3 regions of the Marinomonas sp. S3726 genome follow, and region 1 is predicted to be linked to each of the others. Evidence: predicted binding sites of a transcription regulator. Region 1 holds the regulator's gene; each other region holds the start of a gene.
What was found. Region 1 encodes PhoB, which activates phosphate uptake and scavenging genes when phosphate is short. Its sites were predicted from a motif close to TGTCATANNNNTGTCANA; they were not measured.
Positions count from the first base shown of each region.

Region 2: the regulator PhoB is predicted to act here: its motif matches at 1,815-1,832, upstream of TW85_RS17120 (esterase-like activity of phytase family protein).
Region 3: the regulator PhoB is predicted to act here: its motif matches at 2,676-2,693, upstream of TW85_RS21530 (inorganic phosphate transporter).

Region 1 is NZ_JXYC01000004.1:143,324-149,177, reverse strand. Features, by position in the region: gene TW85_RS01855 (ABC transporter substrate-binding protein) at 1-322, opposite strand, end outside; gene cysZ (sulfate transporter CysZ) at 607-1,383, shown strand; gene TW85_RS01845 (response regulator) at 1,384-2,280, shown strand; gene phoR (phosphate regulon sensor histidine kinase PhoR) at 2,367-3,698, opposite strand; gene phoB (phosphate regulon transcriptional regulator PhoB) at 3,705-4,400, opposite strand; gene ubiA (4-hydroxybenzoate octaprenyltransferase) at 4,483-5,340, opposite strand; gene TW85_RS01825 (chorismate lyase) at 5,340-5,854, opposite strand, start outside.
Region 2 is NZ_JXYC01000022.1:101,290-107,143, forward strand. Features, by position in the region: gene TW85_RS17120 (esterase-like activity of phytase family protein) at 1-1,727, opposite strand, end outside; gene TW85_RS17125 (patatin-like phospholipase family protein) at 1,962-3,110, opposite strand; gene TW85_RS17130 (beta-ketoacyl-ACP synthase III) at 3,406-4,575, shown strand; gene TW85_RS17135 (MbtH family NRPS accessory protein) at 4,801-4,995, shown strand; gene TW85_RS17140 (isochorismate synthase) at 5,175-5,854, shown strand, end outside.
Region 3 is NZ_JXYC01000033.1:13,824-19,677, forward strand. Features, by position in the region: gene TW85_RS21520 (sarcosine oxidase subunit alpha) at 1-1,964, shown strand, start outside; gene TW85_RS21525 (sarcosine oxidase subunit gamma family protein) at 1,957-2,550, shown strand; gene TW85_RS21530 (inorganic phosphate transporter) at 2,900-4,480, shown strand; gene TW85_RS21535 (hypothetical protein) at 4,622-5,338, shown strand; gene TW85_RS21540 (hypothetical protein) at 5,420-5,854, shown strand, end outside.

The DNA of each region.
Region 1 (5,854 bases):
ACCATTTAGCATCTTTACGTAGGTTGAATGTATAAACAGTGTTGTCTGCATTTGTTGTATAGCTAGTAGCAACACCTGGCGTTAGGTTGCCGTCGCCATCAAGGTTGTATAAACCTTCAAAAAGCTCACGAGTACGGTGAGAGCCTGGTGTTCCTTCTACTTTTTGTGGATCAAGTGTTGCAGGTTCTGCGCCACCACCACGAACAAGTTCTTGAACATCGGCTAGCTTAACGCCAGCAGGAACATCGGCAGCTTGAGTTTGTACTGCTCCGAAGGCTACGCTAAGTAACGCACTAGCGAGTAGAGTTTTTTTCAGGTTCATAAAAGGCCCCTTTAGTTAACTTAAGTTATTTATTATTAATGGTGCAATGTCTCTTAGACACTTAGCTTTTTTTTAGATCAGCAAATGTCTGAGTCTTGGATAGTTAACTAATTGGGTAAATGGCTCAATCGAAATTCCGCATTACGCTATACGCATAATAAAGGTTTAATCTAAAAAACGAATAAATAGGCTCATCTAAATCGGTTTGCAAGCGTGATAATTACAGGGAAGTTAGATAAAAATATGATAATGTCTATTTTCTAGAAAATTGATGGAACAAATTTGTGATATTGCAACCTTTTCAAGTAATAGGGGCTTACCTTAAAGCGTTACCTATTCTACTTTCATCTGGATTAAGGCTATTTATTCTGGTGCCTTTATTGGCGAATATGGGCCTGATGGCTCTCTTATATATGGTCGCTTTTAGCTATTTTGGTGATTTAACCGCTTATTTAATGAGTTGGCTTCCAGATTGGCTTTCGTTCTTAAGCTGGCTTTTTTACCTAGGTTTTAGCTTATTAAGTGCTATTAGTTTGTTTTACGCGTTTTCCATTGGCGTCAATATTATCGCAGCACCTTTCAACGGAATCTTGGCTGAAAAGGTAGAAGCTAGATTGTCGGGAGAGACGGTAGAGTCTGATTTAAATTTCCGTCAAATTTGCCTTTTGATTAGCCAAAGCATAGTGCGAGAATTACAAAAAATACTCTACTTTTTGCCTCGCTTTGTACTTTTGTTTATTCTGTCTATGATACCTGTAGTGAACATTATTACGCCTTTCTTATGGCTCTTGTTTGGCGCTTGGGTACTGGCAATACAATATATGGATTACTCGTTTGATAATAACCGAGTATCTTTTGCTGAAATGCGAGTAGGTTTAAGGCAGAAGCCTGTTTTATGCTGGTCTTTTGGCTTCATAGTAATGCTCCTATTACCTATCCCGTTTGTTAATTTTGTGGTCATCCCGTTAGCTGTGGTGGCCTCTACCATTCTTTGGTTTGATTCATTTAAAGCAAGTTATTCAAAGAGTGATAGCCTTGCACAAGATTTTGGAAATAAATAAATGGCTATAAAAATTCTAGTTGTTGATGATGCTTCTTTTACTCGAGATTTGATTCGTCGCACCTTAAAAAAACATTTCCCATCAGCTCAGTTGGAAGAAGCCGTTAACGGACGAAAAGCTCAACAACTTATGAATAAGGTCAAATTTGACATGATCTTATGTGATTGGGAAATGCCTGAAATGACAGGGCTTGAGTTACTTGATTGGTGCCGCCAGCAAGATAATTATAAAAAGGAAAATGTACCTTTTGTCATGATCACCAGTCGTGGTGATAAAGATCATGTGGTTGAAGCGGTTAAAACGGGCGTGACAGATTACCTAGGTAAACCTTTTTCCAGTGAGCAACTGGTAAATAAGATAGTGTCAGCAGCGAAAAAGCATAATTTAGATGGTGCCTTGATGGCCAAAGGTGCTAGAGGCTCAGGTGCTGAAAAAGAAGTATTGGACAGCTTAACAAAAGCGGCAACAGGCTCTGGCACTAAAGGTATGACAAGCCATACTTCTGGTTCTCTAGATGTGCTACTAGGTGGGAAAAGTCCTAAAGCAGCGACTGTCACTAAACCTAAAATTACGCATCCTAAAGTCACGACCAAAGACGTTAAAGTACCTAGCATGGTACGTTTTGCTGGTAAGCAGTTTAGAACCATGGTTATTCAGTTTAGCTGTACCGAAGCCAGTCTTTTGATTAAGAGTGATGATGTTATTCCAAGCGTATTGGATCAAGCCGTATTAGATTTAGAGTTCAAAGGTAAGGTAAACCGCCTGAATTATTATGTTCAAGGTGTGGCAACCACTGAAAAAAAACCAACCTCATCCTTTTTAACTGTGACATTAGGGTTAATTGATCAGGATGCAGAGAAAGAAAGCTTTATCAAAGCCTTGTTTGAAAGCTTGTAGCAAGGTGTTGAGCTTTAAGGGTTAGGCTGATAGATGACTAGATAAAGAAACAGCTAGCCCAAGTTACTTGGACTAGCTTACAAGATTTATGACGCGTCTTGATCTATGGTTTCCAATTCTGGTGGACTTGATTCTCTTACCCGTGTACGAGGGAAATGGCAGGAAAAAGTACTGCCAAAACCAAGCTGGCTACTAATATCTAACTTACTATCGTGGTGGTGCAAGACATGCTTCACAATAGACAGACCTAAGCCAGTACCAGCTGTATCTGACCCTCTTCCTTTATCTACTCTAAAGAAACGTTCTGTTAAGCGAGGGATAAATCTAGGGTCTATCCCTAAGCCATTATCCTGTACGCAGAAAACACCACCTTCTCTATTTACTTGCCAGCTAATATCTATCTCGCCACCATCAGGTGAGTATTTTAAAGCATTCACAACGAGATTAGAGAAGGCACTATAAAGTTCACTGTAACTGCCGAAAATAGCGCTCTCTTCATCTGCATCCCAGCTTAAAAAATGCTCGCTGGTGGTAAATACCTTCGCTGAATCACAAATTACCTGAATAAGATCACTGACATTATGCCATTGGTCAGAGTCTGCTCTTTGGTTACTTTCTAAACGTGAGAGTAACAGTAAGTCTTCGATCAGTAATTCCATGCGATTAGACTGAGTGTTCATATTCACCACGCCTTTTTGCATTCGCTCAGGCAAAGACTCTTTAAACATATCCAGTGTTTCCAGATAGCCCTTAATCACGGTGAGAGGCGTTTTTAGCTCGTGTGAGGCATTGGCAACAAAGTCTTTACGCATTTGCTCAAGCAAGTGCAGACGCGTGACATCACGAACAAAAATGAGGTGGTCATTTTTTGAATAAAGCGTGGTTTGAAACTCTAGAAAAGCCCCTTCTTTAGCAGGTGATTGGATTACCAAAGGGTCACCAAATCGCTTTTGGCTAAAATAGCGGAAAAACTCAGGGGTACGAACAATATTAGTAAGAGGCTGGCTTCTATCTGTTGGTTTAACTAAGCCAAGTAAATCTCCAGCAGAGGTGTTCCACCATTCTAGTCTGCCAGTGTTATCTGCCATGATAACGCCATCTTGTAATGCAGATGTTGAATCTTCAATTCTTGCTAGTGCTTGCTGCATGCGCTTTTTAGACTTTCTTTGTTTCTTTTGCAGTCGGTTAACTGCGTCAAAAACATCCCCCCAAATTCCAGAGGAATCCGGAGGTAGTGAGCGTCCAGAGCGGCGAATCCAGCTATGAAAGCGATAAAGTTCGTAATATTGCCAAGCTAAAAGTCCTAAAGCATATATAAATAGTAAAGGGAAAGTTTGCTCGCTCATTGTGCCAATAAATAGGCAAGTGAAAAAACCAAGTAAAAGTTTAACTGTGGCGCTTTTCCAAACTGTCTTCATATAGTTTTAAGCCAAACGTTTGCTTGAAAATCGATAACCTGTACCTCTAACGGTTTGAATAAGGTAATCATGGCTATCTCCTATCGCCTTACGTAAGCGACGAATGTGTACATCGACAGTTCTTTCTTCAACGTAAACATTCCCTCCCCAAACCTGATCTAACAGTTGAGCTCTAGAGTAAGCTCTTTCTTGGTGAGTGATTAAAAACTTCAATAAACGATATTCAGTTGGGCCCATTTCTAAAGGCTTAGAGCCAATCGAAACTCTTTGGCTTAGAGGGTCAAGTTTTAGACCATCAACCTCAATCGGTTCATCAACACCCTGAGGGTGAGCACGACGTAGTACCGCCTTAAGGCGAGCAACCAACTCTCGTGGTGAAAAAGGCTTGGTGATGTAGTCGTCAGCACCAGCTTCTAATCCTTGAATCTTATTGTCTTCTTCACTTTTTGCGGTAAGCATGATGACAGGAATTTCAGCTGTTAAAGCGTCTTTTTTAAGACGTCGTGTTAGCTCTATCCCACTGCCACCAGGCATCATCCAATCTACAAGGATCAAATCGGGTCTATGGTCCACGATTATCTCGTAGGCGGTACGGCTATTATCCGCTTCAAGGTATTCATAACCAGCCATCTCAAGAGCAATGGCAATCATTTCTCGAATTGATGATTCATCGTCAATTATTAATACTTTTTTACCGGTCACAGGATATATCCTCTTCTCTGGAACGGTTTAATTAAAACGATCAATTGTGACAGTTTAGTTAAAATGTCACAGATGACTTAATTTAGTGTACAAAAAAGCCTGCGATAAAACCTAAAAATACACATAATCCTATGCGGTTATTATCTAAAAATGATTTAAAACAAGCAGATCGCTCTCTTTTTCTTGCTTGCCAAAACTGTTGAAAAAAGAGACCCGCACAGACAAATAAACTTATAAAAAAGAAAGCGCCTAACTCTCTAATTACGCCTACCCAAACTAATAATGACAGGGTGAGCCCTTGTAACAAGAGAATAATAATAAGGTCATATTGAGCAAACAGTATCGCAGTGGACTTGATACCAACCTTAAGATCATCGTTGCGATCGACCATGGCGTAATAGGTGTCATAAGCGATTGTCCAAAACACATTCGCCATAAATAGCATCCAAAGTTCGATATCAGTTAAAGCACCGCCTTGTGCCACATAGGCCATAGGAATCGCCCAAGAAAAGGCTAAGCCGAGAAACAACTGAGGTAAGTGGGTGACCCGTTTCATGAAAGGATATAATGCCGCAAGCCCTAATCCGACAAAGGATAAAAGAATCGTTTTTAGGTCAGTAAAAAGGACAAGAACAAAGCTGATGAGACAGAGTAAAGCAAAGAAACCAAGGGCTTCTTTCTCACTGACTCTACCAGAAGGCAATGGGCGACCTTTGGTTCGCTCAACAAAACCGTCAACTTTACGGTCGGCATAATCATTAATCACACAACCAGCTGAGCGCATAGAAAATACCCCAGCAATAAAGATAATAAGTAAGTGCCAGTCAGGAAAGCCATCAGCCGCTAGCCACAAAGCCCACAAAGTTGGCCACAAGAGTAAGAGGGTGCCGATAGGCTTATCTAGTCTAGCTAACTCTGCTAAAGCAATGACTTTACTCATTATTCTTCCTTTAAATTTAAGAAGGGTTTGATGGCTGGAAAAAAGACTTCGTTGACCAGTATGCCTTGGCCATATTGATAAAAAACAGAACGTCTAGCCCAAGTTGGTTCGTTTATATGGGAAAACAAATTTGCTGGTAGTTGAGAGACTTCTATCTCTCCTCGTGTAAGGCCTTTATGCTTATAAAGAAAGCCTCCAAGAGGTTTGTTGCCTAACTTGGGCAAGTAACGCCAATGGCCTCTTAATGACCTTGCAGGGATGATAGAGCGCGCATAGATAATCGCCTGACCATCTACATTAAGTATTACCTCACGAATACGAGCAGCTTCACGTGCTTTTAAATTAAGCTTTTTTCTTTCTCTTTGGGTGGTTTGGCCCCAAGTGTCCGAAATAACATCAACTGTCAACTTCCCTAGAGTTTGAATCTTAGCGGTCAAGGATCCTTGCTCGGCTAGCCAAGGGAAGATAAAGGCAGGAATATTTTTGCTGTGAGCATGGCTTAACGATGACCAAA
Region 2 (5,854 bases), on a different contig from region 1:
CGGGTAATACCTTCAGCACCAAAACGCTTTTCAACTGCTAGTAGTTCAGCGGGGAAAGGGATTTCTTTTTTGATTTCACCTTTTTTGTTGATGTTGTAAATCGCATGGGGTGTTAAACGATCTGTACGACCCTCAGACGCTACCCAAAAGCCGCCTTTACCATCATTTGTGATCCCTTCAAGGTCAAGCTTTTGAGCAGGTAAACCGTCTCTTAATACAGGTAGGGCGCTGATGATTTTTGCCGGTGTCGTGCTTGCATCTATAGTGAAAATACTTGCTTGGTTACGATAAAAACTATCGTTAACAGCATAGAATTTTTTGCTCTGCTTGGTATCACTAACAAGGCCAGATAATGCGCCCCAACCTAGAGGACGCTCACCATTCATCACAGATTCAATTTGCGGATAGGCTGCTGCTTTTTGGCTACGTTGGTAGATCATCACGTGAGAGCGAGGGCCTTTATCTTCGATTAAGTCTTTTTCGTTCGCTGTGACAAATAGGTTACGACCAGGAATCGCAATGGCTCCTTCTGGTGCAATACCTGAAGGTAAAAGCTGTACAAACTCAGGTTTAGCACCTGTATCTTTATAAACACCCACAAGGCCAGCACGTTCTGCTAACACAAAAATATAGGTCTCACCGTTAAAGCTAGCCACTTCAAGGCCTTCAGGCTCTACACCTTTATTACCTGAGCGTTTATCAGGATAGTGACCTGCCATTGCCATGCGATACTCAAGCTCTAAGCCTGACTCAAATAACACATCACCTTGTTTATTAAAGATGGTGAAGCCACGGGATCCACCTTCAAAATCACCTTCGTTGGCGGTAACAAAGCGATCATTATCCAGCCATTGAACCGCATCAGGTTCACGCTTTCTTTGTACTTGTTGGCCATCAAATGTCAGGGCTCTTTCTTCTTTCAGGTCAACATTGTTAAGGTTTACAGCACCTGCAGGGAAGTGTGACAAGATCTTACCGCTTGCAGCGTCAACAACAACGAGATGGTTGTTTTCTTGTAGTGTCACTACGATTTCGTTGGCGTCATTAAAGTCAACAAATTCAGGCTCTGGATCGGTAGGAGCAACTTTTGCTAGACCTCTAAGGTCTACCATTTTCTTCTGAGCACATACTGGTAAACCTTGATCTAGTGGCAGAATGACAAGGTTACCTGCAGGATATTGCGGCATGGCGCCATCGTTTAGGTCTTCATCACGTTCGTTTTCAATGGCGATGGCAACAAACTTCTCATCTTTAGATACTGCGACTGAGTCTGGTTGGCCGCCAAGGTCACAGGATCTTATTTCTTTATGAGTGTTTAGATCAATCGCACTAAGTTTACCACTTGGCGCCGTGTAACTTGCTGAGGTGTTAACCCCAGTTAAAGCATACTTTTTTGTAGTTGAAACCGATGTCGGTTCGCCATCAAGGGCAAGAAAACCAGCGGCCTTTGGTGCATTAGCGTTTTTGATATCAATAAAACCAAGACCACCTAATGGGCTATCAGAATAAATTAAGGTGTTGCCATCTTTACTTGCTGTAATGATTTCTGCTGATGTTTCTGTGCTTTGTGCAAGATTAGTTGGTAGGTTGTCTTTAACCGACCAAGTCGCGATACGGTTAAATGATTCAGCTTGAGCTGAGCCCATCGCTGAGATAATAGCTAAACCCAATAGAGTTTTAGGTAAATGTTTCATTGCACGTTTTTGAGACAGCAAAGTGGTTTTCATTCTAACCTCTTGTTAACAAGTTATGGCTTTATGTGATTTGGTTAGATTAGATAGTGCCGATTTATTATGACTGATTTAGTGCAAACATATGACGGTTAGATGTCAGTTTTTTGAAAGGAGGCTCAAAGGCCCGATATGTGTGCTTTATAAGCAAGTTCTTAATTAACGTGTTTAGGGTTTAAGTAGAAATTAAGTGATGATTTAGCAAGGAATCTAATCACAAAGAAAAATGAGTTATTCGTAAACAGGCTTCTCATGAACCGGTATATTTAAAAAAGACATGATTTTATCTTTTTCCCAATTGGCATCTTTTTGTCCTAACTCAATCAGGCTACGGCAATAATCTTTAGTGAAAAGAAGGTAGCTTGCCGCCGAACTTCCACCGGCTTTAGGGGTAGCACCAATAGAGCTCATGACATATTTCAAGCTGCGAGGTAGATCAGAATAATGCTGTGCGGCTAATTGGTCTAACTCGACAGAGGGCGAAATGATTAAGGTATCAATCGGCTCGTAATTACTCTGAGGTTGATTCATGCTCAGCTGGTTTATGCGTTCTAGCTGCTGAATATCATCTTCGAGATTATCAATGAAAGCACTGTTAAGTAGTTGGCCAGTGATTTGAGCAATAGACGGAGGGTGAGGTCTGGCCATTTCGTTGTGCCAATGTTTTGGTGCACGATTACCACTGACACCAATAATCATGACCTTCTTAGCGCCTAAGTGAAGTGCAGGGCTAATAGGAGATTGTTGTCTCATTGCACCATCGGCAAAATAATGTTCCCCAATTTTTTGAGCAGGGAAAATAGTCGGTATGGCGCTGGAAGCGAGTAAGTGGTTATAAGTTAGCCTGCTTCTTAACCCCAGGTTACGGTTGTTTTCCCAGTTCTCAAGACTTGAAGTCCCCTGAAAAAAGCTAGTGGTTTTACCTGAGCTATAGCTCATGGCTGTGATGCTAAGGGCACGTAAATGCTTTCTATGAATGCAAGTGTTGATACGATCAAGATCTAAAAAACGCTGTAATAATTGCCTAAGCGGCTGATTGTTGAGCAAAGAGAGTTGTTGTTTTGGGTTACCCTGCTGAAATAAAGACAACAGAATCCGACTCACAGAAGACATCATAGATAGAGAGTCCACATGATAAATCTGATCCGGTGATAAATGGCGCCAAAGATAGGCCAGCTTACTGATTGCCCGAGTAAAGTTATCAGCATTAGATGCCAACATGGCGGCGTTAAGTGCGCCGGCAGAGGTACCACATAGGATAGGAAAGGGGATACTGGAGTGTTTAGGCATCATCTTACCTATTGCTGATAAAACGCCAACTTGATAAGCCGCTCTAGCGCCGCCGCCAGAGAGAATTAAAGCGGTATGATTTTGTTTCATCACAGCGTCTCCTTCCTTTTAGTCATTTAAGCATATGCTAGAGATAGGCAAGCCTCAATAACGTTTTTTGTAACTCACTTATTAATTTTGTTTATGAATCAAGCAAATGGCTACAGGTTGTTGGTTTTTTGCTAGCTTTAAGGAAGCGCTGGATAAATTTAATTAAGATAATTTGTGCTATACAAAAGAAAGAAGAAGAAAAAGGTAAATTATAGTTATTACTTATAGTTATTATTAACAATATCAACATAATGTAAATGGACTAATTGTTTCAGTTACGAGACAATGTTACTAAATGATTGACAAAACACGAGTAAATCCTATGGAAAACCAAGTCAGTAATAAAAATAATGTTGTCATCAGTGGAGTTGGCCTTTGGACGCCAGCTAATACAATTACCAATGAAGAATTAGTCGACAGTTATAATGCTTGGGCAACGCAATACAATATTGATCATGCCGCCCAAATTGAAGCCGATGAATTAAGACCAAAACCTTTATCCAGCGCTGCGTTTATTGAAAAAGCATCAGGTATTAAAAGCCGTTATATTTATTCAAAAGAAGGTGTATTAGATATCAATCGTATGCGACCTAAGCTTGAAGCGAGAGGGGATGATGAATTATCCCATCAAGCTGAAATGGCGGTTGCAGCAGCAGAGAAAGCCTTGCTCGCGGCAAATAAAACGCCAGCTGATGTTGATATGGTCATTGTTGCCTGTGCTTATACTGAGCGTTCTTATCCTGCTATCGCGATTGAAGTGCAAGCAAAACTCGGTATTCAAGGTTTTGGATTTGATATGTTAGTGGCATGCTCGGCTGCAACCTTTGGTTTGCAGCGTGCCCATGATTCGGTTGCTGCTGGCAGTGCTAAATGCGTGCTTGTTATCAACCCAGAATTAACTTCTCCTCAAGTGAACTACACAGATAGAGATTCGCACTTTATCTTTGGTGATGTTGCCACAGCGGTTGTTGTTGAAACCGCTGGGACTTGTCAATCTGAACATAGCTTTGATGTATTAGGTACACGTTGCGTAACCTCTTACTCAAATAATATTCGTTCAAATTTTGGTTATGTTGCGAGAGTCACAGATGAAGACCCATTCGCGACAGATAAGCTTTTCCATCAAAATGGCCGTAAAGTCTTTAAAGAAGTCTGTCCAATGGCGGCAGAGCATATCGAGAGTCACTTAAATGACGTGGGTGTGCAAGTTTCCCAATTGAGACGTTGGTGGCTACATCAGGCCAATATCAATATGAATTTATTGATCAGCAAACGCTTATTAGGCAGAGATGCCACAGCTGATGAAGCCCCTGTAGTATTGGATACCTTTGCCAATACGGCTTCTGCAGGTTCAATTATTGCTTTTGCGAAAAATCACGAAGACTTGATAAAAGATGATATTGGTGTGATTTGTTCTTTTGGTGCTGGTTACTCTATTGGTAGTTTGGTTCTTAAAAAACGTTAATCATTCTTTTCTTTGTTTAAAAAACCACCTTGATGCAAATCAAGGTGGTTTTTTTTTGATGTTTAACTGTAAGGAGGTGAAACAATAAATATAAATCTAAATGAGAATGATTCTTGAAATCATTTAAAGCTTGACGTATATTTTATTTATCGCATAGGAGAGTGCCTCTGATTTGGACTCTGCTATCAAAAATAAAACATTGGTAACGCTTGGAGGTGTATAGAGATGGGAACTTCAAATAACAAGCAGGATGAAGTTGGCTTTGTTGTCTTAAGTAATCTTAATGAGCAGTACAGCTTATGGCCAAAGTTACAGGATATTCCTATGGGCTGGTATCTAGAATACGGTCCTGGAGATCGTGACACCTGTATTGATTATATTGATCGCCATTGGGCCCAGCCTAAATCTCTAGTGAAATAAAGTATGAATTAGGAGAAATAGATAGGGCGGTTTTTGCTTGGATCTTTCAAGTACGCAATTGTCTCTTTTGTTTTTCACTTGTACTTAGTTGCCAGTTTAACGTCATTTAATCGATGAATTAGTGCTTTTTAGAAATAAAAAACAATAAGGAATCAAATATCATTTTCATGGAGACAGGGATGAACAACAGCTCTAATCAAACTTCAGCTTCTGAATTATCAGATACTGAAGAGTTAGCTGACTATTTGTATATGTCAGCTCATAAGAGCATAAGGGCAAAGGGACAGTTAGTTAAAGTTTCTACCCCAGCATTTGGTGAAGAAAGCGAAAGAGGAAGATTTCAACGTGTTGTCAGTCAGGCCTTTGATAAGGCTCGTGAACTTGGCCAAGAGAACCCAATTCTCATTGGCGCTATTCCATTTGATTTAAACCAAGAGTCATGTCTTTACGTACCAAGCGAGTATGAATTTTTTGACCGTGACGACTTGCTTAAACAAGAAGAAGATTCAAGTTCGGGCTATTCAAACCTGATTGAAATGGCGAAGAGTATTCCTGATGAAATCACCTTTAAACGTGGTGTAAAACAGGCAATTGCTAACTTTGAGCACAGTGATATTCAAAAAGCTGTTTTATCTCGTGTATACGAAGTTAAGACGAAAGAGCCTGTTAATACGCAAAAAGTAATAAAAAACCTGCTAAGCCAAAATCCCGCTGGTTACCATTTTAAAATCCCTCTGAATGAAAGCACAGATTTAATTGGCGCAAGCCCAGAGCTACTTCTCAGAAAAGAAGGTGTGCGTGTCTTTTCTAATCCGCTTGCTGGCTCGGCTAAGCGAATGGCGGACAAAGAAATAGATGA
Region 3 (5,854 bases), on a different contig from region 1:
CTGATAGCCGCGCTGAGTCAAATGGCGAGCTGGTTGAAGAAGCTAAAAAATTAGGTCTTAAAATCTGGTTCTCACATGCTGTTATTGAAGCAAAAGGTAGCCGTCGTGTTTATGCTGCGACTGTGGCGCCAATTAATGCGGAAGGTACACAAGTAACCGGCACTAGCCAGAATTATGATTGCGATATTATTGCAACGTCTGGTGGTTGGAGTCCTGTTGTACATTTGAGTTGCCACACAGGCGCTCGTCCAGTATGGAATGATGACATTATCGGATTCTTACCTGGTAAAACGGTACAAAAGCAACACTGTGTAGGCTCCCTAATGGGACAGCATCAACTACACGACACTTTTGAGCAAGGCCTAGCAACCGGTGCACAAGCGGCATGTGAAGCAGGTTTTGGTGATGGTTCTAACTCAATTAAAGTACCGAGTGTTGATCTTGTTAAAACAGGCCAAGCTCAGGCGCTATTCTTAGTACCGCACTCTAAGTCAGTGAGTCGTGCACCTAAGCAGTTTGTTGATATGCAAAACGATGTAACTGCGGCGGGTATTGAGCTGGCGACACGTGAAGGCTTTGAGTCGATTGAACATGTTAAACGTTATACAGCGTTAGGCTTTGGTACTGACCAAGGTAAGTTGGGTAACATTAATGGTATGGCTGTTGCTGCTCAGTCTTTGAATAAGACCATCGCAGAAACAGGGACAACGATTTTCCGTCCATCTTATACACCAACAACTTTTGGTGCGATTGCTGGACGTGATACAGACAGTTTGTTTGATCCTATTCGTTATACTGCAATGCAGTCTTGGCATGAAGCTAACGGCGCCTTGTTTGAGGATGTGGGCCAATGGAAACGTCCTTGGTATTTCCCTAAGCCTGGTGAAACCATGCAACAAACATTGGATCGTGAATGTTTAGCAACGCGTAATAGTGTGGGCATATTAGATGCCTCTACACTTGGTAAGATTGATATCCAAGGTAAAGATGCGCGTGAATTCTTAAACCGTGTTTATACCAATGCTTGGAGCAAGTTAGCAGTCGGTAAATGCCGTTATGGTCTTATGTTGAAAGAAGATGGCATGATCATGGATGACGGTGTGACCTCTTGTATTGCCGATGATCATTTCATTCTAACAACCACAACGGGTGGTGCGGCTAATGTACTTGAGTGGCTAGAACTCTGGCATCAAACAGAGTGGCCTGAACTAGAAGTTTATATGACATCAGTGACAGACCACTGGTCAACCATGACTATTTCTGGTCCTAACTCTCGCAAAGTATTAGCGAAAGTATGTGATGATATTGATCTTGATAAAGATAGCTTTAAGTTCATGGATTGGCGTAGCGGTACCGTGGCGGGTGTTAAGTCTCGTGTCTTCCGTATCAGTTTCACTGGTGAGCTTTCTTACGAGATTAACGTTCAAGCAAATCATGGTTTGCACGTTTGGGAAGCTATCATGGAAGCGGGTAAAGAGTTTGATATTACCCCTTACGGCACTGAGACAATGCACGTATTACGTGCTGAAAAAGGCTTTATCATTGTCGGTCAAGACACCGATGGGTCTGTTACGCCACAAGATATGGATATGAGCTGGTGTATTGGTAAGAATAAAGAGTTCAGCTTTATTGGTAAGCGCTCCTTTACTCGACCTGATACGTCACGTACAGATCGTAAGCAATTTGTTGGCCTTAAGCCGAAAGATGCTAACGTTATTTTGCCAGAAGGTGCTCAAGCTGTTCGTAATCCGAATGAGAGTATCCCTATGACAATGGTAGGGCATGTGACTTCAAGTTATTACAGTGCGGTATTAGGCCATAGTTTTGCGTTGGCTGTAATTAAAGATGGTCATAACCGTAAAGGCGAGTCTGTTTACTTCCCGTTAGCAGATGGTCGCACCATTGAAGCTGAAATTACTGACTATGTTTTCTATGATGCCAAAGGGGAGAAACAGCATGTCTAATGTCAATGTTAAAGTTAGGCCTGATACACCACTGGCTCATATTAGTTTTCCGTCTGCAAAGCAAGGTGGTGTTACTTTTCAAGAGCGTGGATTTTATGGCCACCTAACGCTACGTGGTAATAGTGGTGATGCTGGTTTTGTTTCATCTGTCGAAGAGGTTTTAGGCTTAAGCCTGCCAGTGAAAGCGCTAAGTTCAGCGAGCAATGCGGATGTTTCTATTCATTGGATCAGTCCAAATGAGTGGCTAATTATCAGTGCTAAAGGTGATGAAGCTGAATTAGAAGCTAACTTACGCGCTAAGTTAACAGGCCATTTCTCTGTCGTGGATGTTTCTGGAGGTCAAACTGTGTTTGAGCTTTCAGGCGATGATGTGATCACCTTGATGAAAAAGAGCTGTGGTTATGATGTTGAAGCTGAATTACCAATGGGTAAAACAGTAACGACACATTTTGCTAAAGCTAGTGTGGTGATGAATCGACTTGATGAGAAGTGTTTTATGTTAGTGGTTCGTCGTAGTTTTTCTGACTATGTGTGGCGCTGGATTGAAGATTCAAGCCAAGAATTCGGACTTGTCATTAAACTGTAACAAAAGATTCATATATTAGTCACACTTTTGAAGCATTTAAAATTGCGTCTAATATTATGTGATTGATTATAAAGTAAATTTTATGATCAGACTTCAAAAGAGGCCTAAATTGGCCTCTTTTTTTATGTCACAAACATGTAATAAACAAAGGTTCTAACGCTTTTTATCTGTTTTTGCTCAGTGTAGAATTGCCGCCGTTACAATTTCATGACGAATTTGTTTCAGCCCAATATAAATGCCAAAGATTCAATATCGATTGCATGGATTGCGACCTTAATAAGCCAAGGTCGAAACTGATATTGAGAATAATGACTTTGGTACCATTTAATTTAAATAGAGAAGACCCAGAATGGATCGTGCAAAATCAAATTCTGTAACAACTAACTCGTCACTTCTTGGAAGTGATCTTGTTCGTCTAATTATTGCTGTTGCCTTTGTGGTAGCAACAGGTTTCTATGCCTCAATGAATGGCGAGAGTATCTCAAACGTTTCTATTCTAGCAATTGCTGCTGCAATTGGTGCCTATATGGCACTGAACATTGGTGCTAATGATGTAGCGAACAATGTTGGCCCAGCGGTAGGCTCACAAGCTCTAAGCATGACAGGCGCTATTTTGATCGCCGCTATATTTGAAGCATCTGGTGCTTTGATTGCTGGTGGTAGTGTTGTTAGTACCATCAAAAAAGGAATTATTAACCCGAATGCCATTGCTGATAGTGCAACCTTTATTTGGGTAATGATGGCCGCTTTATTAGCTGGCGCAACTTGGCTTAACCTAGCAACTTATTTAGGTGCACCTGTTTCTACGACTCACTCTATTGTGGGTGGTGTGTTAGGTGCTGGTATTGCTGCTGGTGGTTGGGGAATTGCTAACTGGGGGCAAATGTCTATGATTGCTGCTAGTTGGGTTATTTCACCTGTATTAGGCGGACTTATTGCAGCTTCATTCCTTATTTATATAAAACGATCTGTTACATATCAAAACGACATGATTGCTGCTGCTCGCAAGGTCGTGCCTCTATTGGTTGCTTTGATGGTTTGGGCTTTCTCTACTTACCTAATCATGAAAGGCCTTAAGAAAATTTGGAAAACAGATATTGTTACTGCTGCAATGCTTGGTTTTGCGATTGCAACAGGTGCTTATTTATTTGTTCGTCCGATTGTAGCGAAAGCGTCTGCCAGCCTGAAGAATCATAAAGACAGTGTTAACAGCTTATTTACTATTCCTCTGATTATTTCTGCTGCACTACTAAGTTTTGCACACGGTGCTAACGATGTTGCTAACGCAATTGGGCCGCTTGCTGCGATTAACGATGCACTAATGTCTGGTGGCATTTCTAGTAAGGCAACGATTCCATTATGGATCATGTTAGTGGGTGGTATTGGCATTGCGTTTGGTCTAGCGCTTTATGGCCCTAAACTGATTCGTACTGTTGGCTCGGAAATTACTGAACTAGATAAAACTCGTGCTTTCTGTATCGCGATGGCTGCTGCTATCACTGTAATCATTGCTTCTCAGCTTGGCTTACCTGTGAGTTCTACTCATATTGCGGTTGGTGGTATCTTTGGTGTGGGCTTCCTACGTGAATACCTTAAAAAGTCATATGAGAAAAAACTGGCTGAAATCATTGAACACTCAGAAGATGCTGGTCATGACAAAGATGAAACGAATAGCTTTGTTACACGCTTTGAAGCGGCTGATGTGGAAGGTAAACGTGCAATCTTACGTGAACTTAAGCAACTTAGAGATGATTCACCTATCTCTAAGAAAGAGCGTAAAGGTTTGAAGAAAGCAACTAAACAAGAACTAGTTAAACGTTCTGCTCTGTTTAAAATCGCAGCAGCATGGGTTATTACTGTTCCTGCATCAGGCTGTCTAGCAGCTATATTGTTCTACATGCTTGTTGGTTTTAACCATATTAATGGTTAATTTTTCCAAGTAGTCATTGAAAGGCCAGCTTATGCTGGCCTTTTTTGTAACTAAGTTTAGCGGAATGATATAAACTGAAGGGTAGTGTAAACAAAGTTACACTCAGTTTTCTTGTTTTTACGATTTTGAGTTAAGTCATTTATGGATAATCTGCTAATCATAGTCACCTTTGTACTCTTTGTGTCAATTCTAATTATTGGTTCACAATTAGCTCGTATTATCGGTGCACGCAGAAGAGCGCAATTATTAGCGGATAACTTATTGCAAAAACGCTGTGATCGTATTGCTGGCATTTTACATTTGATCTCTGATCGTTATATGCCAATTCAAACTAAGATGATTCTGACAGAGTTTTTGATAAGTGGTTTGACTCACTTACAGAAGATGAACAAAAAAGAGAGTCATGAAGCGACGCTGAATGAAATGACTCACGTAGCCAGTTTAATGAAAGCAGGGAAATATACGCTTAACCAGGAAAGAGTGTCTTCTAAGGCTCATCTAGATAAGGTCAATGAAGGCTTGACCGTGCTACCCACTTTTTTAAAAGGTTTAACGACGCAAGGACAGCTTGATAAAGGGATTGCCCTTAAACAAGTTGAGCAAATCCGCTTTATGAGGCAGTTAGCGACAACTGATTTTTTATCTCACATTGCTCAGCAGGATTTGGATGCAGATAGGTTAAGTCAAGCTAGGGAGAGGTATTTGAGTGCTTTAGCTGGTTTAGAAAAGTTTGTATCAGTTGAAAGTTCAAAAGAGGAAATTGAAAAGTTGCAATATAAAATAAGTCGATTGGATCAAAAATTGCATACTAAGATGAAAGCTCAAAAACAAGAACATACAGCGACTAGGTCAAACTAAAGGCTTAACTTAGGAGCTGATAACAAAAATGGTGAGATTTAAGATTATGCTATTGTTACTGTCAATCGTCAGAGGCTTCTAATGTCTTCATTTATTATCATTGGATTATTAGTTGTTGGCATTGGCTTTATTGGCTTTGTCGTAACCCTGCAGATGAAGGAGCAAGCTAGGTTAGAGAAGTTAAGAAAAGTCGCGATGCTGAATAATCAAACGCGACAAGTACGTCATTATCTTGATGACTTACCTCCTCAGTACCAACCAAAAGATATGCGACTTTGGCTCTATTCTCGTTTAGTTGGTATTCATGACGAATTAATGAAATTAGCCCCCGATGAGAAGCTTGTTAAACGCCGCAGCCATGTGGTTGAAGAAATGGAAAAGTTTCAAACTAGCAAGCAAAGACGCAAGGCAAAGCCCATCAATGATGAGTTATTGATTATTAATATTCGTCGTTTGTTGGACTCTTTCTTTACCTTTATTCAACAATCTAAAGAAGATAAAAAACTCGATCCAGAC